4 regions of the Pseudogulbenkiania sp. MAI-1 genome follow, and region 1 is predicted to be linked to each of the others. Evidence: predicted binding sites of a transcription regulator. Region 1 holds the regulator's gene; each other region holds the start of a gene.
What was found. Region 1 encodes sigma-54, which starts transcription at its own class of promoters, with help from an activator protein. Its sites were predicted from a motif close to CTGGCACGCTTCATGCTT; they were not measured.
Positions count from the first base shown of each region.

Region 2: a site for sigma-54 is predicted at 2,132-2,149, ahead of PSEMAI1_RS0107655 (dicarboxylate/amino acid:cation symporter). Genes of this name have one in related genera too.
Region 3: a site for sigma-54 is predicted at 1,472-1,489, ahead of glnA (glutamate--ammonia ligase). Genes of this name have one in related genera too.
Region 4: a site for sigma-54 is predicted at 1,492-1,509, ahead of flgB (flagellar basal body rod protein FlgB). Genes of this name have one in related genera too.

Region 1 is NZ_AZUR01000001.1:3,439,788-3,443,937, forward strand. Features, by position in the region: gene lptC (LPS export ABC transporter periplasmic protein LptC) at 1-111, shown strand, start outside; gene lptA (lipopolysaccharide transport periplasmic protein LptA) at 101-622, shown strand; gene lptB (LPS export ABC transporter ATP-binding protein) at 619-1,347, shown strand; gene PSEMAI1_RS0116100 (RNA polymerase factor sigma-54) at 1,353-2,756, shown strand; gene hpf (ribosome hibernation-promoting factor, HPF/YfiA family) at 2,824-3,153, shown strand; gene ptsN (PTS IIA-like nitrogen regulatory protein PtsN) at 3,272-3,733, shown strand; gene hprK (HPr(Ser) kinase/phosphatase) at 3,726-4,150, shown strand, end outside.
Region 2 is NZ_AZUR01000001.1:1,645,703-1,649,852, forward strand. Features, by position in the region: gene speA (arginine decarboxylase) at 21-1,910, shown strand; gene PSEMAI1_RS0107655 (dicarboxylate/amino acid:cation symporter) at 2,370-3,671, shown strand; gene PSEMAI1_RS0107660 (ATP-binding protein) at 3,805-4,150, shown strand, end outside.
Region 3 is NZ_AZUR01000001.1:788,615-792,764, reverse strand. Features, by position in the region: gene aroE (shikimate dehydrogenase) at 1-708, opposite strand, end outside; gene PSEMAI1_RS0103620 (rhodanese-like domain-containing protein) at 825-1,277, opposite strand; gene glnA (glutamate--ammonia ligase) at 1,557-2,975, shown strand; gene PSEMAI1_RS0103610 (DUF4124 domain-containing protein) at 3,160-3,657, shown strand; gene glnL (nitrogen regulation protein NR(II)) at 3,755-4,150, shown strand, end outside.
Region 4 is NZ_AZUR01000001.1:1,606,033-1,610,182, forward strand. Features, by position in the region: gene tsaD (tRNA (adenosine(37)-N6)-threonylcarbamoyltransferase complex transferase subunit TsaD) at 1-792, opposite strand, end outside; gene PSEMAI1_RS0107445 (OsmC family protein) at 897-1,316, shown strand; gene flgB (flagellar basal body rod protein FlgB) at 1,535-1,945, shown strand; gene flgC (flagellar basal body rod protein FlgC) at 1,948-2,358, shown strand; gene PSEMAI1_RS0107460 (flagellar hook assembly protein FlgD) at 2,376-3,071, shown strand; gene flgE (flagellar hook protein FlgE) at 3,107-4,150, shown strand, end outside.

The DNA.
Region 1 (4,150 bases):
GTCACCATCCATTACGGCACGTCGGTAGCCCGATCGGTCGGCTTCAGCTACGATCAGCGCGCCGGCCTGTTGAAACTGCTCTCGAAGGCAAGAGTCGTCTATGCGAAATAAATTCACCCTGACGCTGGCCATGCTGGCCGGACTGTGCGCCACCACCGTCGCCCTGGCGGAAAAGGCCGACCAGAGCAAACCGATCGAAATCAACGCCAACAGCGGCACGCTCGACCAGCTGAAAGGCGTGACCGTGTGGGAAGGCAACGTCGTGGTGACGCAGGGCACGCTGCGCGTCAACGCCGACCGCGTCGTCGTCACCCGCGACGACAAGGGCAACCAGACGGTGCAGGCCACCGGCAAGGTAGTCACCTTCCGCCAGAAAATGGACGACAAGAACGAATACATCGAAGGCCAGGCCAGCCGCCTCGACTACACCGGCATCACCAACACCGCCGTGCTCACCGGCAACGCCCGCGTCAAGCGCGGTGAGGACCTGGTGATCGGCGAGGTCATCACCTACAACACCCAGAGCCAGACCTACCAGGTCAAGGGCGGCGCCGCCACCGGCCCCAACAAGGGCCGCATCACCGTCATCCTGCAGCCGCAAACCACCGGACAACAGCCATGACCGCCAGCGTACTGAACGTCACCCGGCTGAAGAAGCGCTTCAAGAAGCGCACCGTGGTCAAGGACGTCTCGCTCAGCATCGAAAGCGGCGAGGTGATCGGGCTGTTGGGCCCCAACGGCGCCGGCAAGACTACCAGCTTCTACATGATCGTCGGCCTGGTCGGGGCCGACGACGGCCAGATCCTGCTCGATGAGCAGGACATCACCCACTTCCCGATGCACCAGCGCGCACGCCTGGGGCTGGGCTACCTGCCGCAGGAAGCGTCGATCTTCCGCAAGATGACGGTGGACGAAAACATCCGCGCCATCCTCGAGATCGCCGGCCTCAAGGGCGAGGAACTGGAAAAGGAACTGGTGCTGCTGCTGGACGACCTCAACATCGCCCACCTCAGGGAGAGCAACGCGCTGGCGCTATCCGGCGGCGAGCGGCGCCGCGTCGAGATCGCCCGCGTGCTGGCCACCCGGCCGCGCTTCATCCTGCTCGACGAGCCGTTCGCCGGCGTCGACCCGATCGCCGTGATCGACATCCAGAAGATCATCTCCTTCCTCAAGGAACGCGGCATCGGCGTGCTGATCACCGATCACAACGTGCGCGAGACGCTGCGCATCTGCGACCGCGCCTACATCATCAGCGACGGCGCGGTGCTGGCCTCCGGCAAGCCGCAGGCCCTCGTCGACAATGAAAAAGTTCGCCAGGTTTACCTCGGCGAACACTTCCACCTGTAATCGCCATGAAGCAGTCGCTACAGCTCAAGGTCTCGCAGCAACTCACGCTGACCCCGCAACTGCAGCAGTCGATCCGGCTGCTGCAACTGTCCACCGTCGACCTGCAAACCGAAGTGGAACGCTTCCTGCAGGACAACCCGCTGTTGGAGCGGGGCGACGAACCGGCCGCCGAGAGCGCCCCGGCCGACACCGCCGGCGGCGAAGCCGAAGCGGAACGCCACGACACGGACAGCGGCGACACCGGCGGCGAACTGACCGACTGGGGTAGCGGCAGCCGGCGCAGCAACGACGGCGACGACGATTACGACCCGATGGCCAACGTGCCGCGCCCGGTCACGCTGCGCGAACACCTGCTGGCGCAGCTGGGAGAAATCGCCCTGCCCGAACGCGACAGCGCCATCGTGCAGCTCTTGATCGAAGAGCTGGACGAAGACGGCTACCTGACGACCGACCTGCAGGAACTGGCCGCCTCGCTGCCGCTGGAACTCGGCATCGAGGAAGACGAACTGGCGTTCGGTTTGAAACTGCTGCAGCAATTCGAACCGCAGGGCGTCGGCGCCCGCTCGCTGTCCGAATCGCTGGCGCTGCAACTGGCCCAGTTGCCGGACAGCACCCCCGGCAAGGCGCTGGCGCGCACCATCGTCAGCGAGCACCTCACCCTGCTGGGCAACCGCGACTATACCCGCCTGAAGCGCCTGCTCGATGTCGGCGACGTGGAACTGAAAGCGGCGCAGGCCCTGATCGCCCGCCTCAACCCCCGCCCGGCGGCCGGTTTCGGCGCCGACGACACCCGCTACATCATCCCCGACATCGCCGTGCGCCGCGTCAAGGGCCGCTGGCGCGCCGAGCTCAACAACGCCGCCGTGCCGCGCCTGCGCGTCAACCAGATGTACGCCCAGATGCTCAGCGAGAACCGCGGCGCCGGCGGCGAATTGAGCGCCCGCCTGCAAGAGGCCAAATGGCTGGTGAAGAATATTCAGCAACGATTTGACACCATCCTCAAAGTGGCGGAATCTATAGTCGAAAGACAGCAAGCGTTCTTTGAACACGGAGAAGTCGCCATGCGTCCGCTCATCCTGCGCGACATCGCCGATGAGCTGGAGCTGCACGAATCCACGGTATCCCGTGTGACGACGCAGAAATACCTGTTGTGCCCGCGCGGCCTGTTCGAGCTGAAGTATTTCTTCGGCAGCGCACTGGAAACGGACAGCGGCGGTGAATGCTCGGCCACCGCCATCAAGGCGCACATCCGCCAGATGATCGAAGCGGAAAACCCGGCCAAGCCCCTGTCCGACAGCGCCCTGGCGGACGAACTGGCCAAACAGGGCATACAGGTTGCCAGGCGCACGGTGGCGAAGTATCGTGAAGCCATGCAGATTCCACCGGTCAATCTGCGCAAGGTCCTCTGACCTTGAACTGAATCATCAGCATGCCCGGCAGCTTCTGCCGGGCAGTCAACACAAGAAGGAGTAAGGTATGAACCTCAAAGTAACCGGTCTCCACCTCGACGTTACCCAACCGCTGCGTGATTACATAGAAAGCAAACTCGAACGCGTGACCCGTCATGTCGACCATGTGATCGACGTGGCGGTGACCCTGTCTGTGGACAAGCTGGTCCAGAAGGCCGAAGTCAACGTGCACCTCTCCGGCAAGGACATCCACGTGGAGGCGACCGACGCGGACATGTACGCCGCCATCGACTTGCTGATGGACAAGCTGGACCGCCAGGTGCTCAAGCACAAGGAAAAACTGAGCGAGCACCGGGTGACGCCAGCCCCTTCCCCGGCCCCGGAAGCCACACTCTAAATCCTTGATTGGTAAAGCGGGAGCCGGGAGGTTCCCGCTTTGCTTTGCACGATCCTTTCTCTGTCACACCAAAGCAACGTAGAATCGTCAGGTTTTTGGCAGCTCTCAACAGACCCCTATGAGCCTGATCGGCAAAATCCTAACCCGGGACAATGTCCTGCTCGATCTCGACGTAGCCAGTAAGAAGCGCGTCTTCGAACAGGTGGGACTCCTGATCGAGAACACCCGCGGCATTGCGCGTAGTGAAGTGTTCGAATGCCTGTTCGCGCGCGAAAAGCTCGGCTCCACCGGGCTGGGGCAAGGCGTGGCCATTCCGCACGGCCGTGCCCGCGGCCTGAAAGAGGCTGCCGGCGTGCTGATCCGCCTCAAGTCGGCCATCCCCTTCGACGCCCCCGACGGCAAACCGGTCCAGATCCTGTTCGTGCTGCTGGTCCCGGAACAGGCCACCGACCTGCACCTGCAGGTGCTGTCCGAACTGGCCCAGGTTTTTTCCAGCCGGCCGCTGCGCGAGCAACTGCTGGCCGCCCAGAGCGCCGACGAGCTCTACACCCTGCTGACCGAATGGTCCCCCCATGCCTAGCATAAGCGTTCGCAAGCTCTACCACGACAATCAGCACAAACTGAACCTGAGCTGGGTCGCCGGCACCGGCGGCGCCGATAACCTGATCGGCAACGACGAACAGCGCCCGCTGTTGGCGCTGGTGGGCCACCTCAACTTCATCCACCCCAACCGGGTACAGGTACTGGGCCTGGCCGAGGTCGAATACCTCGACCGGCTCGAACAATCCGCCGCCAAGACCGCGCTCGACCAGCTGTTCCACAAGAGCATGTCGGTGGTGATGGTGGCCAACGGCCAGCCGGTACCCAAGCTGCTGCGCGACTACTGCCACACCCATAACGTGCCGCTGATGACCACGCCGCTGGAAAGCCCCTACCTGATGGATGTGCTGCGCATCTATCTGGCGCGGGCGCTGGCAGTCTCGACCGTGCTGCACGG
Region 2 (4,150 bases), 1.8 Mb from region 1:
AATCATTGAAGGAAAAACTCATGGCTTGGTCTGTGGCTGAGAGCCGGAGCCTGTACGGCATCCGGCATTGGGGGGCGGGGTATTTCGAGGTTGGGGATGATGGTCACGTCAAGGTCCGTCCCAACACCCGCCAGCAAAATTGCGAAATCGATCTGTACGAACTGGTGCACGCGCTGTCCGACAAGGGCCTGGATCTGCCGCTGCTGGTTCGTTTTCCCGACATCCTGCAAGACCGTGTGACGCGGTTGTGCGGTGCCTTCGACAAGGCCATCGCCGAGATCGGCTATGGTAGCCAGTACACCGCACTTTATCCGATCAAGGTCAACCAGCAGGAGGCGGTGATCAAGAGCATCATCGCCACGCCGGATGTGTCGATTGGCCTGGAAGCCGGTTCCAAGCCGGAGCTGATGGCGGTGCTGGCGCTGGCGCCCAAGGGTTGCACCATCACCTGCAACGGCTACAAGGACCGCGATTTCGTGCGCCTGGCGCTGATCGGGCAGAAGCTCGGCCACAAGGTGTTCATCGTGATCGAGAAGGAGGTCGAGGTCGATCTGGTGATCGAGGAGGCGCAGAAGCTCGGCGTACGTCCGCTGGTCGGCGTGCGCGTGCGGCTGTCGTCGCTGAACTCCGACAACCAGTGGGCCGATACCGGGGGTGAGAAGGGCAAGTTTGGCCTGTCGGCGTCCCAGCTGATCGACGTGGCCGGCAAGATGGAGGCGGCCGGCATGGCCGATTGCGTGCGCCTGTTGCATTTCCACATGGGTTCGCAGATCGCCAACATTGCCGACTACCGCCTGGGTTTCCGCGAGGCGATCCGCTACTTCGGCGAGTTGCGTGCGCTGGGCCTGCCGCTCGACCACGTCGACGTCGGCGGCGGCCTGGGGGTCGATTACGACGGCACCCATTCGCGCAACGCCAGCTCGATCAACTACGACATGGACGAGTACGCCGAGGTGATCGTGTCGATGCTGGCCGAGTTCTGCGACGAGAACGGCCTGCCGCATCCTCGCATCATGTCGGAGTCCGGGCGCGCCATGACCGCGCACCACGCGGTGCTGATCATGAACGTGACCGACGTCGAGCGTCTGCCGGAGAACGTGCCGGTGCTGGGCGATGTGGAGACGCTGGCGGCGCCGCTGAAGAAGCTCTATGAACTGACCAAGCTGACCGACGCGGAGATGGTGACCGAAACCTATCATCGCGCCAGCCATTATGTGGCGGAAGTGGCCGAGATGTACGCGGAAGGGCGGTTGAGTCTGAAGGACAAGGCGACCGCCGAGCAGCTCTACTACGCGCTGTGCCGCCGGCTGCATGGCCAGTTGCAGCTGACCCACCAGCGCTCGCAGCGTCAGGTGTTCGACGAGCTGACCGACAAGCTGGCCGACAAGTACTTCTGCAACTTCTCGGTGTTCCAGTCGCTGCCGGATACCTGGGCCATCGACCAGGTGTTGCCGATCATGCCGGTGCACCGCTTGCAGGAGCAGCCGACGCGGCGGGCGGTGCTGCAGGACCTGACCTGCGATTCCGACGGCAAGATCAAGCACTACGTCGACCAGCAGAGCATCGAGTCGTCGATGGCGGTGCATGAGGTGAAGCCGGGCGACGAGTATCTGGTCGCGGCCTTCATGGTCGGCGCCTACCAGGAAATCCTGGGCGACATGCATAACCTGTTCGGCGACACCGACTCGGTCAACGTGTTCGTGCGCGAGGGCTGCCGCCTGGAGTTCTCCGGCGTGGAGGAGCATGACACCATCGAGGACATGCTGCGCTACGTGCACCTGTCGCCGGAGGAGATCCTCAACCGCTACGAGGAGAAGGCGCGCGCCGCCAAGCTGTCGGCCGACGAGCGCAATACCTACTTCGCCGAGTTCTGCCGCGGGCTGAAGCAGTCGTCCTACCTGTCGGTCTGATCGTCCCGTTTCTCTCTCCCTGAAAGGCTGGCCGAAGCATCGTCTTCGGTCAGCCTTTTTCCGTTTTGGCGGCTACCCGGTCGCCATCCTCCGTTTTGATGCCTCGTTCGGATAACCGAACGTCTGTAGCGGCGCGATTACGCCGATCCGTCGCCATCTCGCCGTCATTAAAAAAAATGCAACAAAAACAGTGTATTGCGGTGCCGTTTCCGAGGTCTGCGCTGGCACGCTTCGTGCAATTAAGGAGCCGCCGGTCCGGGCGACGCCCACACGCCCTGGCCGGCCGACAACAAGACGATTTCCAGCCCCGGCGCATCCGCGCACGGGCAGGGACCAACCAATGGTTCACCCGGCCGCCGGCCGGATGGACGAGCAAAGGCGGGGCGGTCGGCAAGACCGGCTCCATCGCCCGGGTCGCCACGGCGGCCACGGGGCAGACCTTCACTGGAGAGGCACTTAGTGAAACTTAATAAACTGACCACCTTCATCCTGGCCGCGATGGTGCTGGGTATTCTGACCGGTTACGCATGGCGTGAAATGGCCGCCGACGAGGCCGCGATCAAGTCGTTCGCCGACAACGTGTCGATCCTGACCGACATCTTCCTGCGTCTGATCAAGATGATCATCGCGCCGCTGGTGTTCTCCACCCTGGCGGTGGGCATCGCCAAGATGGAGGATGCCAAGACCGTGGGCCGCATCGGCGCCAAGACCATGGCCTGGTTCATGACAGCCTCGTTCATCTCGCTGAGCCTGGGCCTGATCATGGTCAACCTGCTCAAGCCGGGTGTCGGCATCGGCCTGCCGCTGCCGGACGTGAGCGCGGCTACCGGCATCGAGAAGGGGGCCATCACGCTGAAGGACTTCATCACCCACGCCATTCCGAAGAGCGTGGTCGAGGCGATGAGCAAGAACGAGATCCTGCAGATCGTGGTGTTCTCGGTGTTCTTCGGCTGCGCCGGCGCTGCCATTGGCGAGCGAGCCAAGCCGGTGGTGGATATGCTCGATTCTCTTTCGCATATCATGCTGAAGGTGACCGGCTTCGTGATGAACTTCGCCCCGCTGGCGGTGTTCGGCGCCATCGCCGCCATGGTGGCCAAGGAAGGCCTGGGCATTCTCGGTACCTATGGTACCTTCATGGCCGAGTTCTACCTGTCGATCGGCGTCCTGTGGCTGGTGCTGATCGCCGCCGGCAGCCTGTTCCTCGGCCGTCGCGTGCTGACGCTGATGAAGATGGTGCGCGAGCCGCTGCTGTTGGCGTTCACGACCGCCAGCTCCGAAGCGGCCTACCCGAAGACGCTGGAGCGCCTGGAGCGCTTCGGCTGCTCGCGCAAGGTGGCCAGCTTCGTGCTGCCGATGGGCTACTCGTTCAACCTTGATGGTTCGATGATGTATTGTACCTTCGCTACCATCTTCATCGCCCAGGCCTACGGCATCGACCTGACGCTGGCACAGGAAATCACCATGATGCTGATCCTGATGGTGACCTCGAAGGGTATCGCCGGCGTGCCGCGCGCCTCGCTGGTGGTGATCGCCGCCACGCTGGCACAGTTCGACATTCCGGAAGCCGGCCTGCTGCTGCTGTTGGGCATCGACCACTTCCTCGACATGGGCCGTTCCGCCACCAACGTGATTGGCAACGCCATCGCCTCCTGCGTGGTGGCCAAGTCCGAGGGCGCGCTGGGCGCCACCGTGACCGAAGAGGAAGACGACGATACCGATCCGGATGCCGAGGTCGACGACCTGGCACCGGCTCGCGCCTGATCGACTTCTATAGCGTTACCCCGAACGGCCTCCCTGCGCGAGGCCGTTTTCCTTGCAGGGCTGTCCTCGCTGGCGGCTCTGTGTTAGAACGATACATGACCGTATTTGCCGAATCGTCTGAACCGACCTGATCGTGATCTTCCGTATTCCCAAACGTTTTCTGCCCTACCTGCTCGCCGTCGTGCTCGGGATGATGCTGGCCACCGGCTACGCCACCTACCGGGTGAGCGAGCGCAGCGGCATCGAGGCGCTGGCTGACAGCGGCACGCGCCAGCTGGAGCTGCACGCGCGTGGGCTGGAGAGCGAGATCGACAAATACACCTTCGTGCCGAACATCCTCGGGCTGGAGGAGCGCATCCTCAACGTGCTGACTTCGCCCGATCCGTTTCCTGGCCCGCAGGCCTTGGCCAACCGTTATCTGGAAGAGTTGAACCAGCAGACCTCGACCAGCACTATCTACGTGATCAACACCGAGGGGC
Region 3 (4,150 bases), 2.7 Mb from region 1:
CAGCATGCCGGCGTTTTCCGACTGGGCGCGCTTCAGGAACGGGGTCAGCCCCTTGCTGTAGACCATGTCGTAGGCCAGGGTACGGGCGGTGAACACGCCGTACGGAACCGGCGGCAGCTCGTTGTTGAGGCTGGTCGAGGTGGCGTTGATCACCAGGTCGAAGCTCCGGCCTTCCAGCTGTTCGTAGCCGACGGCCTTGATCTCGCCCCAGCCGGCGAACTGGTGCGCCAGGGCTTCGGCCTTGATCAGGGTGCGGTTGGCGATGGTCAGCGAGGCCGGCTTCTGCTCCAGGATGGGCGCCAGCACACCACGCACCGCGCCGCCCGCGCCCAGGATCAGCACGCGCTGGCCGGCGATCGGAAAGTCGAGGTTTTCCACGATGTCGCGCACCAGACCGACGCCGTCGGTATTGTCGCCGTAGACCTTGCCGTCGCGGAAGGTCAGCGTGTTGACCGCTTCGGCGGCGCGGGCGCGTTCAGTCAGTTCGGTCGCCATACGATAGGCGTTGCCCTTGAACGGCAGGGTGACGTTCATGCCCTTGCCGCCCGCGGCGACGAACTCGCCGACCACCTGCTCGAACTTGTCGAGCTCGGCGAACAGCTTTTCATACTGGATGTCGAGCTGGCAGGCGCGGGCGAACTCGGCATGAATGAAGGGGGACTGGCTGTGGGAGATGGGGTTGCCGATGACGGCGTAACGGTCGGTCATGATTCTGCTTTCTCGATATTGCTCAACGACGGCCAATTCGCTTGCTTCGCGCGGCGTCCTGAATGGAAACTCTTCAACTCAGCACTTTGCCGCGAAGCCCGGCAAACATCAACCTTTTATCCCTGAATCCAGGGCAAACCGCGCCCCTTCCAGCCATTGACCCGGCCGCGATGCTGCTCGGCGTCCTTGTCGCCCTCGAACCCCTCCAGCACGTTGTAGACGGTGGCATACCCCATGGCCGTGGCCAGGCGTGCCGCCTCGTCGGAACGCGCACCGGAACGGCACATGAACAGGACGACCTTTTCCTTGTCGACCTGTTGCTGCAACTGGTTGGCAAAATTCGGGTTGGGCACCATGCCGGGAAAGCTGCGCAGTTCGATGCGCAGCGCCTCCGGCACGACGCCGACGAACTGCCATTCGGCCTGGCTGCGCACATCCACCAGCACGGCCTCCGGCATGCCCTGCAACAGTTCATAGGCTTCGTCCGGCGTCAGTGCGCCGGCGTAAGGCAGCCCCATGTCGCGGCCGCGCTCACCACCGCGCCGCTGAATGTCGTTGATCTTGCTCATCGTCAATCTCCTCGCAAGGGAATTACACTACCGATCTACCAATAATTATCGGGAAAGCCCCGTTCTGGCGCAAACCAAGCAGCACGCACCAATACAGGGCACAGCACAGACCACTTGCACCAAATCGGAGCCTGACGCAGCACGTGCAAGTCTGCCAAGGCTTGTGCCACAATGAGAAAGCCCATTGAAACGGGCTGGCACGCTTCCTGCTAGTTTTAGTCGCAAACCCTTAGTACAACGCATACTCTGTAGATGCACGTAGCCCAACAGGAGAACACCATGGCGGTTGCAGACGTTTTGAAACTGATCAAGGACAACGACGTCAAGTTTGTAGATCTTCGCTTTACCGATACCCGCGGCAAAGAGCAGCACGTATCCATCCCGGCCCACATCGTCCTCAATGACGGCGAAGAGTGGTTCGAGCGCGGCCACGCTTTCGATGGCTCCTCGATCGCCGGCTGGAAAGGCATCCAGGCTTCCGACATGCTGCTGATGGCCGACCCGGCCACCGCCAAGATCGACCCGTTCTTCGACGAACCGACCGTGTTCATGTCCTGCGACGTGATCGATCCGGCCGACGGCAAGGGCTACGACCGCTGCCCGCGCTCCATCGCCAAGCGCGCCGAAGCCTACCTGAAGACTACCGGCATCGGTGATACCGCCTACTTCGGTCCGGAACCGGAATTCTTCATTTTCGACTCCGTGACCTGGGGTGCCGACATGTCCGGCTGCCACGTGAAGATCCAGGCCGAAGAAGCCGCCTGGGCTTCCGCCGAACAGTTCGAAGGCGGCAACCTGGGCCACCGTCCGGGCATCAAGGGCGGCTACTTCCCGGTTCCGCCGGTTGATTCCGCTCAGGACCTGCGTTCCGCCATGGTACTGCTGCTGGAAGAGCTGGGTGTGCCGGTCGAAGTGCACCACCACGAAGTGGCTACCGCCGGCCAGAACGAAATCGGTACCAAGTTCAGCACCCTGACCCAGCGCGCCGACTGGACCCAGATCCTGAAGTACGTGGTTCACAACGTGGCCCACAGCTACGGCAAGACCGCCACCTTCATGCCGAAGCCGATCGTCGGCGACAACGGCTCGGGCATGCACGTGCACCAGTCGATCTGGAAAGACGGCCAGAACCTGTTCGCCGGTGACGGCTATGCCGGCCTGTCCGAGAACGCCCTGTACTACATCGGCGGTATCATCAAGCACGCCAAGGCCCTGAACGCCATCACCAACCCGGGCACCAACTCGTACAAGCGTCTGGTTCCGCACTACGAAGCTCCGGTGAAACTGGCCTACTCCGCCAAGAACCGTTCCGCTTCGATCCGCATTCCGCACGTGGCGAGCCCGAAGGCCCGTCGTATCGAAGCCCGCTTCCCGGATCCGCTGGCCAACCCGTACCTGTGCTTCTCGGCTCTGCTGATGGCCGGCCTGGACGGCATCCAGAACAAGATCCACCCGGGCGATGCCGCCGACAAGAACCTGTACGATCTGCCGCCGGAAGAAGACAAGCTGATCCCGACCGTGTGCGCCTCGCTCGACGAAGCCCTGGCCGCACTGGACGCCGACCGCGAGTTCCTGACCCGTGGCGGTGTGTTCTCCAACGAGTGGATCGACGCCTACATCGAACTGAAGATGCAGGAAGTCAACCTGACCCGCATGACCACCCACCCGGTGGAATTCTCGATGTACTACAGCCTGTAATCACAACGGCTTGCAAACGGACCAAACGGCAGCTTAGGCTGCCGTTTTTCTTTTAAAATACCGGCGCTTGCCCCAGCGGCACGCGCCGGCCGCCCGCCCCGACTCTCCCGATGTGACGGACGAGGCGGATTTGCTTATGATGAAATCACCTATCAGCATAGACCACGCAGGACCCCCTTCTCCGATGAAGACGATGCTTTTCTGCCTATTGTTGGCGAGCAGCCTGGCGCAGGCCCAGACCATCTACAAATACGTCGACCCGAGCGGCCACGTCACCTTCTCGAACACCCCGATGAAGGGTGGTGCGCCGATCAAGCTGTCACCCTTGTCGACCTATTCGAGCAGCGACGAGGTGAAACCGAGCAGCTCGGCCCCGTCCAGCTCTCCCAGCACGCCCCCCTTCAGCAGCCGTTACCCCAACGTCGACAGCGCCACCCAGCAGCAGCGCGACAACGGCCGGCGCAAGATCCTGGAACAGGAATTGGCCAACGAGCAGAAGGCGCTGACCGAAGCCCAGAAGGCGCTGGCGGAGGGCCGTGCCACCCGGCTCGGCAACGAGCGCAATTATCAGAAATACCTCGACCGCGTACAGCAGTTGCAGGAGCAGGTGACCGAGCATCAGAAGAACGTCGAGGCGCTGCGCCGCGAATTGGGGCAGGCCGCTTCCAATGCACCAAAATAAGGCATACCATCACCGGTAAGGGGCTTGTGTCCGTCCGCTGTGCTGGCGTGGATATTGCTAGACGAATAGCGGACACACACTTCACGACCGGATTTCCATGACATCATCCAGCTTTGCCGGGCTCGAGCTGCTCGACACCCCGGTGCTGATCGTGCGGACCGACGGTTCGCTCGACTACGTCAATCCCGCCAGTGAAAACCTGTTGGCACTGGGACGGCGCGAGTTGTTGCGCCATCAACTGACCGGCCTGTTCCAAAGCAGTGCAGCGCTGAAGCAGGCGCTGGATACCGCCTTCAAGAACAACGTCAGCTTCATCGAACACGACCTCGAACTGAAACTGCTGCACAACGAGCAGCCGCTGCACGTCGCGCTGTCGATCACGCCGATCGACAACGACGGTTCGCGCGCCCTGGTGGAGCTGCGCCCGCTCGACCAGCAGCTGAAGATCGCCAACGAGGAACGGCTGCTGCTGCAGCAACAAGCCAACCGCGAG
Region 4 (4,150 bases), 1.8 Mb from region 1:
GTTGGCCTTCTTCAGTGCCTTCAGCGATTTGCCGACCAGCACCTCGACGATGGCATCCTGGAAGGCGCGGCAGATGTCGTTGCGGGTCTGGGTGTCGATCGGGCCGTGCTCGGTTTCCTGATGGCGCACCAGCGTCAGCACGGCGGTCTTGAGACCGGAGAAGCTCATGTCGAGATCGTCCGACTTCAGCATCGGGCGCGGCAGCGTGAAGCGCTGCGGGTCGCCGCTTTCGGCCAGCCTCGACAGCGTCGGGCCGCCAGGGTAGTCGAGGCCGAGCAGCTTGGCGGTCTTGTCGAAAGCCTCGCCGGCGGCGTCGTCCAGCGTCTCGCCGAGAATCTCGTAATCACCCACGCCGCGCACTGCCATCAGCTGGGTGTGACCGCCGGAGACCAGCAGTGCGACGAAGGGGAAGGCCGGTTTCGGCTCTGCCAGCAGCGGCGAGAGCAGGTGGCCTTCCAGGTGGTGCACGCCAATCACCGGGATGTCGAGGCCGAAGGCCAGCGCGTTGGCGATACTGGCGCCTACCAGGAGCGCGCCGCCCAGGCCCGGGCCCTGGGTGTAGGCAATGGCATCCACATCCTGCAGCGTCTTGCCGGCCTCGGCGAGGCAGGATTCGGTCAGCGGGATGGCGCGGCGGATGTGGTCGCGGCTCGCCAGTTCCGGCACCACGCCGCCGTATTCGGCGTGCATCGCCATCTGCGTGTGCAGCTGATGGGCCAGCAGGCCCTGTTCGGTGTCGTACAGCGCGACGCCGGTTTCGTCGCAGGACGATTCAATACCCAGTACCAGCATGATGAAAGTTATAACGGGAAAATCTTTCCATTTTACCGGCGAATCTTTGTGAGCCCAAATCGGCGATGGTAGCCTTGCAGGCTTGATTGACCAGGAGAACAACAATGAAGGCCAAACTGAGATGGATCGACGGGGTGTGTTTCATGGGCGAGACCGGCAGCGGCCACGCCGTGGTGATGGACGGCGCGCCGGAAGGCGGCGGCCGTAACCTCGGTCCGCGCCCGATGGAGCTGCTGTTGCTGGGCACCGCCGGCTGCACCAGCTACGACGTGCTGAGCATCCTGAAGAAGTCACGCCAGGACGTGCACGACTGCTGGGTCGACATCGAGGCCGAACGCGCCGATACCGACCCCAAGGTGTTCACCCGCATTCATTTCCATTTCGTCGTGGTCGGCCGCGAACTGAAGCCCGACGCTGTCGAGCGCGCCATCAAGCTCTCCGCCGAGAAGTATTGCTCCGCCTCGATCATGCTGGGCAAGACCGCCGACATCACCCACGACTTCGAGCTGCGCGATCCCGCCTGAGCTGCCCCGCCGACCTGCCGCTTTGCCGCTTTGCCGCACGCCACCTCCGGGTGGCGTTTTCGTGTCTGCCGCCGGGGCGGCAATTGTTGCCGCCTTGCCGCCCTGTCCATGTTGCCGCCCCATCGTCCTCTAGGCGGAATCCAGTCATTTCAAGCCCTTATCCGAGGTGATCATGTTGGCATGAAAAATGCTTTTGGGGTGTCATCCAGGAGAAGGTCATGCTCGACAAGATTGCCCACTATTTCGATTTCCAGCAGCAGGCGCTCAATCTGCGCGCCAAGCGCGCCGAGGTGATCGCCAGCAACATTGCCAACGCCGACACGCCCAACTACAAGGCGGTCGATATCGATTTTGCCGCGGCGCTGCAATCGGCCCAGGGCAATCCGTCGCGCCTGGCCATGACCGTGACCGATCCGGCACACATCGCCTCGCAGCCGGCCACGGGCGGCAGCGTGGGCGCCGAACTCAAGTACCGCAGCGCGGTGCAGCGCAGCCTGGACGGCAACACCGTGGACATGGACGTCGAGCGCGCCGCCTTCACCGACAACGCCATGCAGTACCAATCCACGCTGACCTTCCTCAATCGCCGCATCTCCGGCCTGAACGACGCCATCAAGGGAGGCCAGTAAGCATGTCGCTCAACAATGTCTTCACCATTGCCGGCTCGGCGCTGACCGCGCAGTCGATGCGCCTCAACGTGGTGGCGAGCAACATCGCCAACGCCGAGAGCGCCACCAGCTCGACCGGCCAGCCCTACCAGGGCCGCCACGTGGTGTTCTCCGCCATCCCGGTGTCGGCCAGCCAGCCGCAGGTGGCCGGCGTGCGCGTGACTTCGGTGGTGGAGGATACCTCGCCGCCGCGCCTCAAATACGATCCGGGCAACCCGCTGGCCGACCAGCGCGGTTACGTGAACCTGCCCAACGTCGACCCGGTGGAGGAGATGGCCGACATGATTTCCGCCGCGCGCTCCTACCAGACCAACGTCGAATTGATGAACACCGCCAAGAACCTGCTGCAGAAGACCCTGCAGCTAGGCCAATAAGCCAGGAGAGCTGAGACATGGCCAGCAGCAGCGTCACTTCCACCTCCAATAACCCGTACTCCGTCCTGAATACCGGCAGCAGCGCCTCGTCGTCTTCGGCGACTTCGTCGGAAAGCATCCAGAACCGCTTTCTGACGCTCTTGACCACCCAGCTCAAGGCGCAGGACCCGCTGAATCCGATGGAGAACAACGAGATCACCTCGCAGATGGCGCAGATCAGCCAGGTGAGCGGGCTCGAGAATCTCAGCACTATGATTAACTCGCTGCTGCAGAGCCAGTACGGCACCCAGTCGCTGCTGGCGGCATCGCTGGTCGGCAAGACCGCGATGATCGACGGCAATACCCTCACGCTGACGGAAGGCGGGACGGCGCAGGGCGGCGTGATTCTCGACGCCGCGGCCAAGAACCTGGCGATTACCGTCAAGAATTCGAGTGGCGAGGTGATTGATACCCTCACCATGAGCGACGTCAAGGCCGGCCTCACCACGTTCGACTGGGACGGCACCGACAAGGACGGCAACCCGGTCGCCGCAGGCAATTACACCTTCAGTGTGGCGGCGACCAACGTGAGCGGCGGCAAGACCACCACCGTGGCAACCCAGTCGCTCTCCAACCAGCACGTCGATGCCGTGGTCTGGGACAAGGGCAGTCCCTATATCGTGACGCCGCAGGGCGAGCGCGTGGCGATCGCCAACATCGTACAACTGTCTTGATGCTGCAGTACTAACCGTTAGCAGGAGAAGAAGAAATGGGTTTTCAGCAAGGTTTGAGCGGTCTGGCAGCATCGTCGAAGCAGCTGGAAGTGGTCGGCAACAACGTAGCCAACGCCAGCACCAGTGGTTTCAAGCGCTCGCGCACCGAGTTTGCCGACATGTACGGCTCCAGCCTGTACGGCATGAGCAGCGCCCAGGCCGGTATCGGGGTGCGTACCTCCGGGGTCAGCCAGATGTTCGAGCAGGGCAACATCAATTCGACCGGCAACAACCTGGACCTGGCCATTTCCGGCAACGGTTTTTTCATCCTGAAGTCGCCCAGCAGCGCCTCCACCGAGAATGTCTACAGCCGCAGCGGTGCCTTCCAGGTCAATGCCAACGGCTTTCTCGTCAACGGCGACGGCTACAAGCTGCAGGGTTATGACGCCCTGGACGGGGTGATCCAATACACCGCCACCCCGGTCGACCTGCAGTTCGAGACCAGTCTGATCGCCCCGACCGCCACCAGCAACGTGGATCTGGGGGTCAACCTCAATTCCAGCGCCACCGCCAACGACCTGGCCACGGTGGGCGCCGTGGACCCGACCGATACCACTACCTTCACCTCGGCGACCTCGGTCAAGATTTACGACAGCCTCGGCAACACGCACGACCTGAGCTTCTATTTCATCAAGGGCACGCCGACCGCCACCGGTACCGACTGGACCGTAACCCCCTTCATCGATGGCACCGCGGTGAGTTCCCCCGCCACGCCGCAGACGCTGAGCTTCGATACCGACGGCAACTTGGTCAGCGGCGGTGCGTTCTCGGTCAGCTACGATGTGACGCCGCCCAACGGTAGCGCCACCATCCAGGTGACCAGCGTCGATCTGACCTCCTCGACCCAGTTCAATTCCTCGTTCGGGGTCAATTCGCTGTCGGCAGACGGTAACGCCCCCGGTACGCTGACCAGCATGAACATCAACAACCAGGGCATCATCGAGGCGACCTATTCCAACGGCAAGACCGTCTCTATCGGCCAGGTGGCGCTGGCCAACTTCACCAATGTCCAGGGGTTGCAGCCGATGGGCGGCAACCTG